DNA from 3 places in the Marinobacter sp. B-21 genome. Region 2 is predicted to be linked to each of the others. Evidence: riboswitches for the same ligand, from Rfam matches in the RefSeq annotation. Region 2 holds a riboswitch; each other region holds the start of a gene.
The links. A riboswitch is a leader RNA that binds a small molecule or an ion and turns the genes downstream of it on or off. The one in region 2 is predicted to bind cobalamin.
Positions count from the first base shown of each region.

Region 1: another riboswitch for cobalamin. It lies ahead of AC13C0_RS03875 (ribonucleoside triphosphate reductase); the one in region 2 lies ahead of AC13C0_RS01360 (ribonucleoside-diphosphate reductase subunit alpha).
Region 3: another riboswitch for cobalamin. It lies ahead of AC13C0_RS16825 (TonB-dependent receptor); the one in region 2 lies ahead of AC13C0_RS01360 (ribonucleoside-diphosphate reductase subunit alpha).

Region 1 is NZ_JBSXNZ010000050.1:50,686-56,529, forward strand. Features, by position in the region: gene AC13C0_RS03855 (methyl-accepting chemotaxis protein) at 1-141, opposite strand, end outside; gene AC13C0_RS03860 (DUF488 domain-containing protein) at 258-620, opposite strand; gene AC13C0_RS03865 (anaerobic ribonucleoside-triphosphate reductase activating protein) at 656-1,360, opposite strand; gene nrdD (anaerobic ribonucleoside-triphosphate reductase) at 1,362-1,508, opposite strand; partial or broken gene AC13C0_RS03875 (ribonucleoside triphosphate reductase) at 1,598-3,310, opposite strand; cobalamin riboswitch at 3,459-3,661, opposite strand; gene AC13C0_RS03880 (iron transporter) at 3,822-4,355, opposite strand; gene AC13C0_RS03885 (4Fe-4S binding protein) at 4,428-5,844, opposite strand, start outside.
Region 2 is NZ_JBSXNZ010000034.1:5,953-11,796, forward strand. Features, by position in the region: gene AC13C0_RS01360 (ribonucleoside-diphosphate reductase subunit alpha) at 1-1,904, opposite strand, end outside; cobalamin riboswitch at 2,047-2,226, opposite strand; gene AC13C0_RS01365 (DUF3047 domain-containing protein) at 2,483-3,103, shown strand; gene AC13C0_RS01370 (substrate-binding periplasmic protein) at 3,127-3,963, opposite strand; gene nhaB (sodium/proton antiporter NhaB) at 4,056-5,561, opposite strand; partial or broken gene AC13C0_RS01380 (acyl-CoA dehydrogenase family protein) at 5,833-5,844, opposite strand, start outside.
Region 3 is NZ_JBSXNZ010000086.1:83,579-89,422, forward strand. Features, by position in the region: gene AC13C0_RS16820 (putative nucleotidyltransferase substrate binding domain-containing protein) at 1-1,741, opposite strand, end outside; cobalamin riboswitch at 1,864-2,086, shown strand; gene AC13C0_RS16825 (TonB-dependent receptor) at 2,222-4,063, shown strand; gene AC13C0_RS16830 (cobalamin-binding protein) at 4,093-4,977, shown strand; gene AC13C0_RS16835 (FecCD family ABC transporter permease) at 4,964-5,844, shown strand, end outside.

The sequences.
Region 1 (5,844 bases), on a different contig from region 2:
TTGCTCCAGAGCATCGGTTTCTGCCTCCAGACGGCTCTCAAGCACCCTCTTCTGCTCACTGATCTGTCCGTAGGCCTCCTTCAATGCCGACAACTCCCCTTCAAGCAACTCTGCGCGCTTTGTGGACGGCCAAAAAGTCATAAAAACTCCAGCTTCTTAATTTAATACATATTTAATGCATATTATATCCATCTTTTTGGAGGCAACTGTACGGATTTGTAACAACCACCAGCAAGACCAGTGGCGCGGCGCCTGCTTCAAAGTTGATTATTCAGAATGAAGTCCCGCAGCGCTACCGCATTGTTATGCCCGGTATCTTTCGCCGCAAACACCAGAGTAATGCGGTTGTGCTCTTCAAGCAGGTTTTTGAGTTTCTCAAGCTCCTCCCCGGCCTCATCCGTGGCCAACTCCCTGAGGTATCGTTCCCGGAATTCTGGCCATTTATCCGAATCGTGGCCGAACCACTTCCGTAGCCCGGTGGACGGTGCCAGCCCTTTCAACCAGTGGGCAATGTCGGCATCTTCTTTGGCAACCCCTCGAGGCCAAATACGATCCACAAGCACTCGCGGACCGTCTGAGCGTGCGGGGGCCTCGTAGGCACGTTTCAGCCGGATGTCCATTGTTCCCTCGTTATGTGAACGTAATATCCCCGAGCCTACTCCCGGAGTTCCATGCTTGCAAAAATCGGGGTGAGGGCCAGCCTGACCGTGTCTCTATCATTTCGGGATATGCACCCAGTGCCGATCTGCTCATTCAGCATCTGATCGCTGCGAGCGACCTGTACGGCAAATCTATCAACACCGCGGTCAGCCAGGCACTGACCCACCCCCATAATCTGCTCCGGACCATGCAACCCGCCATGCCAGGTCATCCGGCACTCAAAATCCACATTGGCTTTTTGCAACGCCTCAATAGCGGCCCAGCTTTCCGGGCCGGAGTAGCGACTCGTGGTTACTGCTTCGTAGTCAGAAGGCATGGCTTTGATATCCAGCCCTACCCAGTCCAGCCAGGGCAGGAGTGGTTTTAGCAGGTCAAGGTGGGGGGCTCCGGTATGCAGGCCGTTGCGAAAACTCATCTCGCGGGTCTGCTTAAGGGCGGGCAGCAGGGCTTTCTGGATGGTCGGTTCGCCACCGCTGAACACCACCGCATCCAGCAAGCCTTGCCGGCCCTCAAGATGATGCTTTACCTGCTGCCAGGTAACTTTCTCATCATCGGTCTTCAGTGGTATGAGGTGAGGGTTATGGCAATAATGGCAACGCCAGGGGCAACCCTGAAGAAACAGGGTTGCCGCCAGGTGTTGTGGATAATCGACGGTGGAGAAGGCAGCCATGCCCCCGATCACCAGGTTATCCGCGGTCATTTCAACGCTCCCGGAAGTGAGTGCGTTCACGGTGTTCGGACTGCTTGCCCTTGTTGAAGGCAGACACCGGGCGGTGATAACCCATTACCCGTGTCCATACTTCACAACGCTGGCGTTGGCTGTCATCGGCAAGCTTCTGGTTTTCCATGCTAATCTCCTTTTACTCGTCTTGGGAAAGTTCCGGGGGTGGCTGTTGCAGCAGCCACCCCCGGTTTTACCGGAGCCCTGCCCCGGAAATCAGGCCACAGCCTCTGGCTTCTGGGGTAACGCTTGCTCTGCCATCAGCAGTTCATCGCATTTCGGACAGAATTTGTGCTCGCCATTGAGGTAACCGTGCACTGGGCAAACCGAGAAGGTGGGCGTTACTGTGATATACGGCAATCGGTAATTCTCCAGCACCCGTTGTACAAACCGACCGCAGGTGGCAGCATCGATGACGCGCTCGCGCATATACAGATGTAGTACGGTGCCACCGGTGTAGCGGGTTTGCAGCTCATCCTGAAGGTCCAGAGCCTCGAAGGGGTCATCCGTATAACCCACTGGGAGCTGACTGGAATTGGTGTAGTAGGAAGCATCGGGTATGCCTGCCTGCAGGATACCGGTAAAACGTTTCTGGTCCTCCCTGGCAAACCGGTAGGTGGTGCCTTCGGCTGGCGTGGCCTCCAGGTTGTAGAGGTTGCCGGTTTCTTTCTGGTAGGCCTTCATGCGTTCGCGAACGTGGTCAAGAACGTCCAGAGCAAGCGCCCGGCCTGACTCGCTGGTGATGTCTTCCCGGTCATCCGTGTAATTGCGGACCATCTCGTTCAATCCATTCACCCCAATGGTGGAGAAGTGGTTTCTCAGGGTCCCCAGGTAGCGTTTGGTGTAAGGGAACAGACCCTCTGCCATCAACTGGTCAATCACCCTGCGCTTGGTTTCCAGGCTATCCCGGGCCAGGCCCATCAGCTTATCCAACCGGGCAAGCAGCGCGCTCTTTTGCCCCTTGTAGAGATATCCAAGGCGAGCGCAGTTTACGGTAACGACACCCAGAGAGCCGGTTTGCTCGGCGGAACCGAACAGGCCATTACCGCGTTTGAGCAGCTCGCGCAGGTCCAGCTGCAGGCGACAGCACATGGAACGGACCATGTTGGGCTCCAGGTCTGAATTCAGGAAGTTCTGAAAATACGGCAGGCCGTAGCGGGCGGTCATTTCAAACAGTCGCAGGGCATTGTCCGACTCCCAGTCAAAATCCCGGGTGATGTTGTAAGTGGGAATGGGAAAGGTGAATACCCGGCCCATGCTGTCACCAGCGGTCATCACTTCAATATAGGCCTGGTTGATAATGTCCATTTCGGCCTGCAGGTCGCCATAACTGAAGGGCATTTCCACACCGGCAATCACCGGGATCTGTCCACGCAGGTCTTCCGGGCACACCCAGTCCAGGGTGATGTTGGTGAAGGGAGTCTGGGTGCCCCAGCGGGAGGGTACGTTCAGGTTGTAGACAAACTCCTGGACACACTGGCGAACCGCTTCATAGCTCAGGTTGTCCTTACGGATATACGGCGCAAGGTAGGTGTCGAAGGAGCTGAAGGCTTGGGCCCCTGCCCATTCGTTTTGCAGGGTGCCGAGAAAGTTCACCATCTGGCCGATGGCGCTGGACAAGTGCCTGGGAGGCCCGGCTTCCACTTTGCCCGGCACACCGTTGAGCCCCTCATGCAGCAGAGTTCGCAAGGACCAGCCGGCACAGTAACCACTGAGCATATCGAGGTCATGAATGTGCAGATCGGCATCACGGTGGGCCTGGCCGATTTCCGGGGTGTAAACCTCGTTCAGCCAGTAGTTGGCAATCACCTTGCCGGCGGTATTCAGAATCAGACCGCCGAGGGAGTAGCCCTGATTGGCGTTGGCGTTTACCCGCCAGTCGCTGCGATGAAGGTATTCACTAACGGTGGCCGAGATATCCAGCAAGGATGGATCGGCAGCTTCTGAGGTGGTCGTGGCGGGCATGTGCTCCTCCTGGAATCGCATCAGGTCTGTAGAACCTTCGCGTATACAGGAGATCACACACGGGCAACCAGACCCGGGGCTTGACCAACTGTTCACCCTGAGTCGCGAAGGTGCAGTGCATGTTGCCCTGGCAGGTCTTCGGACTCAGGGGCGTGAACCTTCCGGTTCGGCCTTGCGTGGCGACTTCCCGGCTTGCGCCAGTGTCATCATGCCACGGTTGTTCCCCAATACCGCTGCGCGTCAGTTCCGGAGTCTCACCGGATTCCTTGCCACAAACACAACATATTGTGGCTTACCAGGACACAATTACTATATATATTAATGCAGAAAAATTCAACCAAGAAAATTTATCTCGTTTACTTCTTAAAAATCGAACAAAGGGAGAGAATGAGCGAGGGATTGGGAAACAGAGGAAAGGCGGCGGCAACACCAGCCAGCCCGGTAACGGACAAGCTGGCTGGAGGCCTTCAATTAATCAGTAACCACCTTTCTTGCCGGTACCCACGTAGGCAAAATCCCACTCCACATCGAACGGAACCCACCATTTGCCGACACCGGTTTCTTTGTCCTTATGGCGATAAAATCCCTGATAGGGGGGCGGATCAATGTGATAAACCACATGGTATTTGCCCGGGCCGTCCAGCTTGATGTTGGCACCGTAGTGCGGTCCATCAGAGGCCACCATCGGCATGAAAGCGCCGGTTCTGGACCAATCCGAACCATCTTTGGTCAGCGTGAAGGTAATTCCCAGATAAGGAACCCAGGCACCGGCACCGTTATTGTTACCAGGCAGTGCGGCGATATCCGCTTCCAGATGGATATCCTTTTCACCCATGCCCGGCAGTTCCGGTGTCATCATCACCGGCTGCAGGTACACCGCGCCGATTTCCATGCCATGCTTCTCTACGGGCTCACCGACCACCACTTCGCCAGCAATAGCGTGGCCGGCAAGCACCAGGCTGCCGGTCAACATGGCAGCAGCAGTGAATGCGCGAGTGCTTGTTTTCATAGCCTTACTCCTCTTTTAGGGTGGTTTCACATCTTCTTTTTTGATCGGGAACTTGCCGGAATGCGGTAGATCTCAGAGCACCGCCATCCACCAGGCGGCAGCCATGGCACTGCTGCCCGCCGCACTCGGTAACAGCGCCAGCCAGCGGCCACGGCCAACACCCAGGCCCTGCAGAATTCGCCAGGCCAGCCAAACACTCCAGACCCAGCCGAGAAAAATCATTGCGGCTTTCGCATTACTGACCTGCACGGCGGTCATACCCAGGCGCAGAAAGGGGGTGAACAGCTCGGTGGCGAGGCCGATCATCAGAGCCATCAGCGCCACGGGGGCCTGGCTGTAACCAATCTGGACGAAGGCCTGAAACAGGCTTGCGGTACCGCCCTGCAACCTGGCCAGCCCGGCACTCGCCAGACATGCCACACTCAGCACCAGAGCAGACAATGCCATGACCGCGACCATGGTGCCGGCGATCATGAAGAAATCGAGCCAGCGAAAGACTTCCCGGCGCTCCGGATGCACACTCATCAGCCAGGCCGGCCCAGGCTTACCAATCCAGTACTGGCCCTGTTCGATAAACCAGGTACCTGCCACTTGCCGCCAGTCGCTGTAAAATGGCAGCACCAGCCATAAGAAGCCACCCAGAGCCACACCGGCACCCAGAAAGATAAACAGGATTTCCCAACCATCCGGGGCATGATGACGAATGGATTCCAGTTCCTGACCCGGCCTGCGGAAAGACACCGCCAGGCCCGCTGTATGGCCGGGCAGAATACAGCGCAGGCATTCGATGCAATGGCGAGTAGCCCGTTTACGGGGCAAGTCGATATAGGTAGGGCAAATGGTTTTGTCAGTGAGTTCGTCCGGTCCGGACTTCCACTTTCGCGGGCAAAGCTGCACCGCACCCAGGCGGGCAAATACCCCCAGTAATAACCCTATGGGGCACAGGTGCCGGCACCATACCCGCTTGTTGCGCCCCCAGAGCCAACCGACGATGACGGCCATTACGAAGGTGCCGCCGAAGATTTCCAGAGTCGCCTCCGGGTGGTCACGTACACCGGTGGTCTGGCCCAACAGGGTGATAATGATAAAGCTGAGGATGGGCGTGCCCGGCCAGCGAACCCATGCCGGTGTCTGCATTTTCAGTCCATGGCGGTTGGCCAGTTCCGACGCGGCCCCCATCGGGCACAGAAAACCGCACCAGCTTCTTCCGGTAATCACCACCGAGAAAAACACCAGAGGGAACCACACACCCCACAGCAGATAGTTTGCCAGCACCCGGCCATCATCCAGAAAGGTTGCCTGTTCTGCTGACTCCGGCAGATACACAGGGACGACCAGCACAGCCAGGAATACCAGGAACATGACCACATGCACCCAGGGCAACCAAGGACCCAGACGGGAGAGAATGCGTTCTACACCGGGATGCTTTGAAGCACGATCAGAACCCCCAACAAAACGCGTTGGCGCTGAGGTTTCACTGATGTCTTTT
Region 2 (5,844 bases):
CTGAGGTTGGAATTGCGGGCCTGGGGTACGGCGTAGTAGTTGATGTCGATGACGTTATCGAGCATGCGCACGGCGGTGGTCACGGTGCGCTCCAGTCGCTGCACATCCAGCTCGCCGTTGGCGATGTGGGCGGCCAGGTTCACCGAGCCCAGATTGCACACGGCAATTTCATCAGCGCTGGTGTTCAGGGTGATTTCCGTGCACAGATTGGAGCTATGCACCACGCCCCGGTGCTGCTGGGGTGAACGCAGGTTGCAGGGGTCCTTGAAGGTGATCCAGGGGTGGCCAGTCTCGAACAGTACAGTGAGCATCTTGCGCCACAGTTGTTTGGCCGGGGTCTTCCTGAACAGGTTGATCTTGCCCTGCTCCGCCAGTGCCTCGTAATACTCATAGCGTTCACGGAAAGCATTGCCGTAAAGATCGTGCAGATCGGACACATCGCTGGGGGAGAACAGCGTCCAGTCGCGGTCTTCGCGCATGCGTTCGATCAGCAGGTCCGGTACCCAGTTGGCGGTGTTCATATCGTGGGTGCGGCGGCGTTCATCACCGGTGTTCTTGCGCAGCTCCAGGAATTCCTCAATGTCCAGGTGCCAGCTTTCCAGATAGGCGCACACCGCGCCCTTGCGCTTGCCGCCCTGGTTCACCGCCACGGCGGTGTCGTTCACCACTTTCAGGAAGGGCACCACGCCCTGGCTCTGACCGTTGGTGCCCTTGATGTGAGCGCCCAGCGCCCGCACCGGTGTCCAGTCGTTGCCCAGACCGCCGGCCCATTTGGAGAGCAGGGCGTTGTCGCGGATGGCGCCGTAGATGTCTTCGAGGTCGTCGCCGACAGTCGTCAGGTAGCAGGAAGACAGCTGGGAATGGCGGGTGCCGCTGTTGAACAGCGTCGGTGTGGAAGCCATGTAATCGAAACTGGACAGCAGCTTGTAGAACTCGATGGCGCGCGCATTCGGATCGTCTTCACGCAGGGCAAGGCCCATGGCCACCCGCATGAAGAATACCTGCGGCAGCTCAAGCCGGGCCTTGTTCCAGTGCAGGAAATACCGGTCGTACAGGGTTTGCAAACCAAGGAAACCGAACTGCAGGTCCCGCTCCGGTTTCAGGGCCGCGCCCAGGCGCTCCAGATCGTAGGCCGCCAGCGCTTCGTCCAGAAGCTCATAGCGAATACCGGCCTCAATGAATGCCGAGAGTGCCTGCGGGTAGATTTCCGCCAGCGGCCGGCTGATGGGCAGGTTCAGGGCGGCGGCATTCTCCAGTCTCAGCTGTTCCAGCAGCAAACGCGCAGTAACTACGCTGTAATCCGGCTCCTGCTCGATCCGGCTGCGGGCGGTCATGATCAGCGCGGAGAGTACGTCTTCCTCGGCGATGCCGTCATAAAGATTGGTGAGTGCATCGTCCACCAGGGAATCGCCATCAATGCCTTCGAGCCCGGTCGCCGCCTGCTCCACCTGGAGCTTCATCAGGCCAAGATCGAGGGCGGCGATCTCGCCGCTGGTTTTCTTCACGGTCAGGTGCGGGTGGGCCTCCACCGGGGCATGGCGGGCACGCTCGCGGGCGTGCTCTTCCCGATACAGCACATACGCCCTGGCCACTTTCTGTTCCTCGGCCCGCATCAGGGCCAGTTCCACCTGGTCCTGGATGTCTTCGATGTGCACTTTACCGCCGGCTTTCAGGCGCCGGCCAATGGCGTGGATAACCTGTTCGGTGACCCGGTGCACAGCATCGTTAATACGGGCAGAACCGGCGGCTTTGTCCCCTTCCACGGCCAGAAACGCCTTGGTGACGGCGACGCTGATCTTGGACAGATCAAAGCCAACGAGGGTGCCGTTGCGTTTGATGACCTGCAGGGATTGGGTATCGGCGTGTGAGGTTGACCGGGGTTCGGCCAGGGCAGAGGCGGACATGCTTTGTTCTCCTGAATACGCGTTGAGTTCCATAACCTTCGCGTAGGCAGGGGATCTGAGCAGCAGCACCGTAGGATTAGCGAATGCGTAATCCGACCTACGAGCCTGGCCTGGGTCCGATCTGCTCACCTTGAAACGCGAAGGTGCAGTGTTCTCCCAGGCAGGTCTTCGGACTCAGGGGCGTGAATCGTTCGATTCAGCCTTGCGTGGCGACTTCCCGGCTTGCGCCAGTGTCTGTGATGCCACGCTCGTTCCCCAATACCGCTGCGCGTCAGTTCCGGAGTCTCACCGGATTCCCGATACCAGGATGTAGGGATTGATCAGGCGCCAACCATGTTGGTTATGCGATGGTCACTACATATGGTATTTTGCCAAGGATGGAGACACTATATACAGGTAGCTTTTACAGAACAAGGCACTTTCCGGTAAAACATCTGTCTGCCTTCTTACTGTCTGAGCAGAGGAAAACCGTCATGCATTTAACCGGGTATTGCAAAACCTGGGCTCTGAGCCTCGTTTGTTTGTTGGCGTTTTCCCAGGCCGGTGCGCAGGAAGCAATCCTGACTCCGTTTTCTGAAATGCAGTCCCTTAACGACGGCTGGGAGCCTCTGGAGTTTCCCAAAATCGACCAGCTCACCCGCTATGAGTTGGTAACAGAGGATGGAGAACAGGTGGTGAAGGCCACCACCAGGGGCGGAGCTTCCGGCCTGATTGCCCGGGTGAATCTGGAACCGTCCGACTCGCTGGTTCTGCAATGGCGCTGGAAAGTCTCAAACGTTTTTGAACAGGGTGATGCCCGGGAAAAGTCGGGGGATGACTACCCCGCCCGAATCTATGTCGCCTTTGAATTTCAGCCTGAGAAGGCCGGCTTTTTCGAACGTGCCAAACGCAAGGCCGTGGAGGTGCTGTTCGGCGAAACCCTGCCGGGCAATGCCCTGAACTACATCTGGGCCAACACCCTGCCGGAGGGGAAGTTCGTACCCAACCCCTACACCGGGAAAACCGTGATGGTCGCCGTCAATTCCGGCTCGGAACAGGTCGGCGAATGGGTCACGATTGAGCGGGATATCGTGGCCGATTATCGAAAGGCCTTTGGCGAGGCACCGCCGCCGGTAGTGGGTATTGCGATCATGTCGGATTCAGACAACACCAACGAAACAGCGACCGCCTGGTACGGTGATATCGTGCTCAATCCCTGATATATCCCTGTGCAAAGGGCCGTTTACCGAAGTTCCTCGGGGAACCCTGGTATCACATAACCTCCGGTAATTTCACGCACCGGGGGCACTTCGCCCTTCTCCACCAGTCGCAGGTAGGCATCATCAAAGTCGTCCCGCAGCAACGCTGCACGGGGATGTGTAAGCGAGAAAATCCACGCGGCATTGCGGGTGCGCACTTCCGATTCCCGGATAACACTATCCGAAGGCTCTGTCAGGATTTCCTGAACCGGTCGCCGGTAATCCAGGAGATAGTCACCCCGCTTGCGCTTCAGCATATCAACGGCCGATCGGTGGTTCGGCGCTTCGGTTACCCGTATGCCACCGTTCTGTTCCAGCCAGGCCAAAAGACCACCGTAGGTGTAGCCGCCAATCACGATCACCCGTTTGCCTTGAAGCAGATCAAAATGATCAAGGGCCGGGGTGCCTTCACGGTACCAGGCACTCAGTTGCACAGCCAACGGGCTGACCCAGCTCTCCAGGACATCGTCCACCAGGCGTGGAACCTCGGTCACACCGGGCCAGACATCGATCCTTCCGTTGCTCAGGTAAAGATACGTGCGACTCAGCGGCAAGTAGACAAATTCCGGCTTGTAGCCCGCCTCAACCGCCACTTTACGGGTAAGTTCGATGAAGCTGCCTGCCGGTGCGCCGTCGTCGGTTTGATAGGTAATGGGCGGAAACTCGACATAAGCCACGCGAAGGGTTTTTGCGCCCGGGCCAGACTGGGCGGTGGCGCTTGTTGATAACAGAGCGGCTACCAACAGGATAACGAGCCGGGCGACATGAAAGAGCCCGGGCGTCAGGAAGACAAACAAGTGAAGTGAAAAGCTGCTGCGCATGGAATCCGGAAATGTCGGGTCTGTTTAAGCAAAGATTAACAGACCCGACCAAATCTACACTGACACTGCCCGCAAAAAAACCGGGAAGATTGTCAAATATAGTTAATTACCATGTACAGGCCGACTCCGCCCATCACCAGTGTGTAGGGAAACGCCATGATGACCATCTTGCCATAGGATAAACGCACCAGCGGAGCAATGGCGGATGTCAGCAGAAACAGGAACGCGGCCTGGCCATTCGGTGTAGCAACACTTGGTAGATTGGTGCCTGTGTTGATGGCAACCGCCAGCTTCTGGAAGTGCTCATAGCTGATAGCACCGGCATCCAGGGCCTGCTTGACCTCACTGATGTAAACCGTCGCTACAAACACGTTATCGCTGATCATCGAGAGAATGCCGTTGGCGATGAAGAACATGCCGGGCTGCTGGTTGGCCGGCAACGAGAGCACGTAATCAATGATCGGCTTGAACAGGTGCTGTTCGTGAATTACAGCCACCACGGCGAAGAAAACCACCAGCAGAGAGGTGAAAGGCAGCGATTCCTGGAACGCCCTGCCGATCTGGTGCTCGTCGGTAACGCCGGTAAACGAGGTAATCAGGATAATCACCAGCAAGCCAATCAGGCCCACCTCGGCCAGATGAAACGCCAGCCCCACCACCAGGATCAGCGCGGCCAGGGCCTGAACCCACAGGGCGGCCTGGTCTGCCTTGGTCCGTTTGGCGCGCTCGTTATCGGCAAACTCCTCCAGCACCCGGCGAACGGGTTTTGGCAGCCGTCCGCCGTAACCAAACCAGCGCAGCTTCTCCAGGGCCCAGCAGGTGAACAGACCCGCCGCCAGTACCGGCAAACTGACCGGCGCCACGCGCAGGAAGAAGGTCGCAAAATCCCAGCCCACCACTTTCGCGATCAGCAGGTTCTGGGGCTCGCCCACCATGGTCGCCACGCCACCCAAGGCGGTGCCGATGGCACCATGCATCAGCAGGCTGCGCAGGAAAGCGCGGAAATTTTCCAGGTCCTCCCGGTGCAGCTCGATCACTTCTTCGTCGCTGTTGGCATTGTGGTCGGCGTGTTGATAGCCCTTGCCGGAAGCCACCTTGTGATAAACAGCATAGAAACCCACGGCGACCGAGATAATAACGGCGGTTACCGTCAAGGCATCCAGAAAAGCCGACAACAACGCGGCCGCACCGCAAAACAGCAGCGACAGCGCCGATTTGGACCGCACACCCACCAGGATCTGGGTGAAGGTCACCAGCAACAGCTCCTTCATGAAATAGATCCCCGCCACCATGAACATCAGCAACAGGATCACCGGGAAGTTGGTCAGCACCTCCAGATACACTGCATCCGGGTTAGTCAGCCCGATCAGCAGGGCCTCCACAGCCAGCAGGCCACCGGGCAACAGCGGATAGCACTTCAGGGCCATGGCCAGAGTGAAGATGAACTCGGCAATCAAAAGCCAGCCCGCCGCTCCGGGCCCAAGCACATACATCACAATCGGGTTGGCAATGAGAAACAGCAGGATCACCTGCTTGTACCAGACAGGCGCCTTGCCAAGGAAGTTGTAGGTAAAGCCGGAGATAACAGTCGTGGGCATTGCGAAAATCTTCTGAGAGAACGGGTTGTCGGTATTGTGTGGCAGAGCGTCGACATCTTCCTTGATATTTATGTACCGGGGTATGGTCCAAAGGTACATTGTTTGACCGTATTTGGTCTTAATAACAACAAGAAGGTGAGGTGGGTCTAACCACTACGGATTTTTTTCGTAATATTACTTAACTAAAGTAATAAGAGCGACCGCATTTTAACCGATTCCCGGCGCAATGCGGTCGCTTTGCGAAAAAAATAACAAAATAACAAAACTGGTGTCAGAAGAACGC
Region 3 (5,844 bases), on a different contig from region 2:
GCTCCCGCCCCGCCTCAATGGCCAGGGCCTGGTGCCGGATCCGGACAATCGAAATGAATTCCAGGGCGTCCCGAAGGTTGCCGAGATCATCGTCCAGCAGCAGCTTGGTGTTGCCGATGGCTTTCAGCCGCTCGAAGGAATTCTGGGCCCGGGAGCCGCAGGCCAGGGCGTGGACCCTGATCAGATCCGACAGCGGAGCGGTGCCCCGGCGTTTGAGGTTGAAGGTTTTCTGCTGTTTGCCGTCCTCCTCCAGCACAAAGGTGCGGAAGAAACCGATGGGCGGCGTGCGGTTCAGGGCGTTGCGGGCCAGGAGTGCCAGGAATCGCTGGCTGTTACTGGCTCTCTCCGCCACCAGGGTCTTCAGTTGCTCGGCAAATTCGGTCTGGCCATAGATGCCGTCCAGATCGAAGAAGATGTTGCTGTTGAGCAGGGCCTGGGCCTTCGGGTTGTCAATCCAGTCGGTGAAGTAGCCTTTCCACACCCGCAGCGGCTGCCGCCACTTCTGGTTGGTGGCCATGATGTCGCCGGTGCAGTAGGTGTATCCGCATTCGGCCAGTCCGTCACTGACAAATTTCGCCAGTGCCAGGAAGTAGGCGTCGTGCTCCTCCGGTATAAAGCCGTCGTCCAGGATCATGGCGTTGTCCTGGTCCGTCACTACCAGCTGCTCATCACGGGCCATGGAACCCAGGGCCATGAAACAGTAGGGAACCGGGGGCGGCCCGAGTTTTTCCTCGCCCAGCTCAAGCAGCCTCTGGGTAAAGCTGCGCCCGATGCCGGCCATGGCACTGCCGATCATGTGGGAATTGGCGTCTTCGTTCACCATGCGGACGAAACTGTCACGGACATCCCGGCTGATCTTCTTCAGCCCCTTGACATGCTGCTGGTGGAAAATATTGCTGACCAGATAGAGGCTGCTCTGGCTCTCGTACTTCACGATATCTGACAACGCAACCACGCCCCGCACTTCGTCCCGATCCATCACGGGGAGGTGGTGCACATTGTTGTGAAGCATGGTGAGCATGGCTTCGAAGATGAAGGCGTTCGAGCGGATGGTGATCAGGTCCTCCGACATGATGTCACTGATGGGTGTCTCCGAGGGCAGGGCTTCGCTGAGCGCACGGGTGCGAAGGTCGCGGTCAGTAATAATACCCTTGAGCAACGGCTTTTCGCCTTCCTCGTCCATCAGTAACAGGGCGGAAACGCCATTGTCCGTCATGATCCGGGCAGCTTCCTGGAGCCTGACCGTGCAGGGCGCCGAGACCGGTTCCCGGGCAATCAGGCGGGTGACTTTTGAGGTCATCAGCTGGTTCGACTTTTCCCGCCGGGAGAGGGCAGATCGCAGGCGGCTGCGGTCCTCAATTTCCACGAAATCGGCAAAATTTTCGTCGTTTTCCCACAGGTAATGGAAGATTTCACCGGGGATCTTGTAGATCAGCGTGTCTTCCAGAGCCTTCGCCGGAAACCGCACCTTCTTGCGCATCAGCAGGCCAAACTGGCCGAATATCTCTCCTTCGCCGATCCGGTTATACAGCTCGCCGGTGCGCCGGTAGATCTCCACGGCCCCGCTGCGCACATAGCAAAGCCAGGTGTTCTGCTCACCGAACTCCAGGATCTGGGTGCCGGCCTTGAAATACACCACCTCAATGCCGCCAACCACCCTGTCGAGCAGCTCCTCGGGCAGCTCGTCAAACGGCGGGTACTGCGCCATGTGATTGCGGATGTCGATAAGCTCGGCCTGCATAAAACTCCCTGTTTTGACGGAGGAAAATCAATCTGAGATAAGCAATATAGCAGTGGCAGGGAGCAGCGGCCATGTCGGCATTTGACGGATCTCATTGACCGCTTTCGCCGGAGTTGCTAGCCTTCCACTACTTTTTTTCAGGTGTCCGTCGCACAGCGCGACGGGTGAAACGGGAAATCGGTGAGCCTGGCAACGCCAGCGCAAGTCCGATGCTGCCCCCGCAACGGTAAGCAGGATAACGGCAATCTGATGCGCCACTGTGTCGTCATGGCATGGGAAGGTGATTGCCCGGGAACCTCGGTTCCGCCTGCCAGCCCGGAGACCGGCCTGGAAAAACACCCGATGTTGCGGTGGGCGACTGGGTGGGTGATAGTCCGGTTCCGCTTTCCTGCCACCCGATGATTGCCTGCCCCCTGCTTTCCCGTTCCGCAACAAAACCCAGATTCCTGCGCGGGTGCGCGCGGTGCGGAGCCACGAATAATGACTGTGAAACCTTCCTTCCCTGCCCTGGTGACAGCAACGTCACTGTTAACCCTGCCTGTCCTTGCGCTGGGCCAGAATGACAATGACACCGAAGCCCTTGATCCGATCATCGTCACAGCAACTCTTGGTCCGAAAACCGTAGGTGAAAGTCTGTCGTCGGTGACGGTCATCGAAAAAGACGACATCCGTCGCCAGCAACCAGCCGAATTCCGGGATCTGCTGGACGCCCAGCCAGGTGTTAATGTGGTTTCCGATGGCAGCTATGGCAAGACCACCAGCGTCTTCCTGCGCGGTGCCGGCAGTTCCGGTACGGTTCTGCTGCTGGACGGTATCCGCCTGCGCTCAGCCACCGCCGGCATCCCGCCCTGGCAGTTCCTGCCGCCGGAGCTGATGGAGCGGGTCGAGCTTGTACGCGGTGCGAAAAGCTCCCTGTATGGGGCGGATGCGGTGGGCGGTGTTATCCAGGCGTTTACCCTCGAGCCAGAAGCGGGCCGCCAGGGCTGGGCGGAACTGTCCGGTGGCTCCCACGAGACGCTTGAAACCACGGCCGGCGTGGCCGGAAGGGAAGGGCAGTCGGCGTTTCTGGCCGGCGGGGTTTATTCCGATACCGAGGGCACTAGCTTGCGGGCCGGTGGCGAGGATAAGGGGTTTCGCAATGCCGGCGGGCTGGCAAAGATCAGCCACGAGTTTCGCCAGGGCGGCGGTGCCGGGCTGACGGTGTTCCAGTCCGAGGGCAATACCGAGTTTGAAGGTGGTGATACCGATTTCCTGATCCGTGCCATGGGGCTGTATCTGGAAGCGGTTGCCAGTGACTACTGGCGCACCCGGATCCAGTTCTCAGAGGCCAGGGATGAACAGGACACCTTCGGGAGTTTTCCGAGCACCTTCGACACCCTGTCCCGCTCTGCGCGCTGGGAAAACACGTTGACTGCCGGCGTCCACGAACTGGTTCTTGGCTCGGAGGTGGTGATCGACGAAGTGGACGGCAGTAGCGACTTCCTCGAAAACAGCCGGTCGAACAGCGCGGTATTTGGTCAGGGACGCCTGAACTTCGATGCGACAGACCTGCTGCTCAGCCTTCGCCTTGATGACAACGAAGCCTACGGCAAGGATGAGACGGGGGGCGTGGCCCTTGGCCACCAGCTGGACCGGGCCCATCGTTTGCGCCTCAGCTATGCCACTTCGTTCCGGGCTCCAACCTTCAATGATCTTTATCTGACCGTACCATTCTACACCGGTAATCCCGACCTTGATGCGGAAGAAGGCCAGATGATCGAGGCCGGTTTTACGGGGCGTTATGACCACTGGTACTGGGACATTGCGCTCTATCAGAACGATGTGAAAGACCTCATTACCTTTGTCTCTGACCCGGTAACGTTTGAGGGCACAATGGAAAACGTAGAGACGGCCCGGATCCGCGGTATCGAAGTTTCCTCGGGTATTGAAACCGCGGACTGGAACCTGGCAGCAGCCGTAACCTACGCGGACACCGAAAATCGGGATAGCGGTGCCCGCCTGCCGCGCCGTGCCGAAAAGAATGTGCGTCTCGACGTTGATCGCCTGTTTGCGCAATGGTCTGTCGGTGCCAGCTTCATCGCCGAGAGTGACCGCTATAATGATGCAGCCAACACCAGCCTTCTGTCCGGGTACGGCACAGTCGATATACGAACAGCCTGGAACTTTCAGCCGGGCTGGTCGGCGTCACTCAAGGTCGACAATCTTCTGGACCGCCGCTATGCCACCAGCCGGGGCAATGACAGCGTGACCTTCGAACCTTTCGACTATCTGGCCGCTGGCCGGACCTTCATGGCCTCGGTGCGCTATGATTTCCGCCAATAGTTCCACTCGCTGACCGGTGATGTAATCCTATGATCCAACGCGGGTTTGCCCTGTTGCTAGCGCTTTGTGCCCTGATGCCGGTATCGGCATCGGCCCGGCCGCCGTGCGTGACGGATGCCCTGGGTCGTGAGATCTGCCTGACGGCACCGGCGACGCGAATTGTGTCGCTCTCCCCCGGCGCCACAGAACTGCTTTTCTCCGCCGGTGCCGGAGAACGCGTGGTTGCCGTCAGTGCCTGGAGCGATTTCCCGGCCGAAGCTGCGGCATTGCCTCAGGTGGGCGACAGCAACCGGCTGGATCTGGAGGCCCTCGTATCACAGGCACCGGACCTGGTAGTGGCCTGGATTGATGGCAACTCCCGCAGCCAGCTGGAACGGGTCGCGGACCTTGGCATTCCTGTATTCTGGCTCGCCCCGCGCACGTTCGAGGATATTGCTCGGGCGGTTGAGGATCTTGCCCTGTTAACGGACCAGGCCCCTGTGGGGAAAGCACGAGCAGATTCGTTCCGTGACGGAATCGCCAGTCTGGAGTCTAGTTATGCCAGGGCACAGCCGGTCCGGGTGTTTTATCAGATCTGGGACCAGCCGCTGATGACCGTGAACCGGGAGGAGCTGATCAGCAAGGCAATTGATCTGTGCGGGGGCGTTAATGTTTTCGGACATTTGCCGAGGCTGGTACCCCGAATCAGCCGTGAAGCGGTGCTGGCAGCCAATCCGGATGTCATTGTTACGGCCGGGCAGGCCGGGAATAACCGGTGGCTGGAGGACTGGCAGCAATTCCCCGGGCTTACGGCAGTGTCAGCCGGCAACCTGTTCCTGGAACCGCCTGATCTGCTGGCGCGACCCACGCTTCGCATGGCAGAAGGCGCCAGACACCTGTGCCAGACCCTGGAGCAGGCCCGTGCCAATCTCTAGTCCCTACAAACCCTTGGTGATCCTGTTGCTGGCGGCCTTTCTGGCGGCTTTGCTCTCCGTTAGCATCGGCAGCACGGCCATTGGTTTTGAGGATACCCTGCGTGTTGTTACCGGCAGTGGCACGGAGTTGCAGCAAACGCTCATTCTGGAGTTACGACTGCCACGCACTCTGAGCGCGTTCGCCACCGGCGGATTGCTGGCGGTGGCCGGCGCGTTGATGCAGGTGTTGTTGCGCAACCCGCTGGCCGATCCCTATGTGCTGGGTTTGTCCGGCGGCGCCGCTGTCGGGGCGTTGCTGGCCATGCTGGCCGGGGCCGCCGGTTACCTGGTTTCCGGTTCGGCCTTTGCCGGTGCCATGCTGGCGACCCTGCTGGTCTTTGGTCTCGCCCATGGCAGCGGCAGCTGGACACCCTCCCGTCTTCTGCTTACCGGTGTGGTGGTGGCCGCCGGCTGGGGTGCTGTCATTACCCTGATCCTGTCCATGACACCGGCCAGCCGGCTGCCCGGCATGCTTTACTGGCTGATGGGGGACCTTTCCCACGCCACCACGCCCGGGCCCGGTCTGGTTATTCTGGTTCTGGTCTGCCTGCTGGTGTTTCCACTCGGGCGGGCACTGAATGTTCTGGCCCGGGGCTCATTGCAGGCCGCGGCCCTGGGGGTTTCGGTCCGGCCACTGGAGTGGTTGATTTATCTGATGGCCAGTCTGCTGACGGCGACCGCCGTGACCATGGCAGGGGCCGTTGGTTTTGTCGGCCTGGTGGTGCCCCATATGCTCCGGCTAGCGTTGGGCAACGATCAGCGGCTGATTCTGCCCGCCTGTGCCCTGGCTGGCGGCACTCTGCTGGTTCTGGCGGACACGCTGGCCCG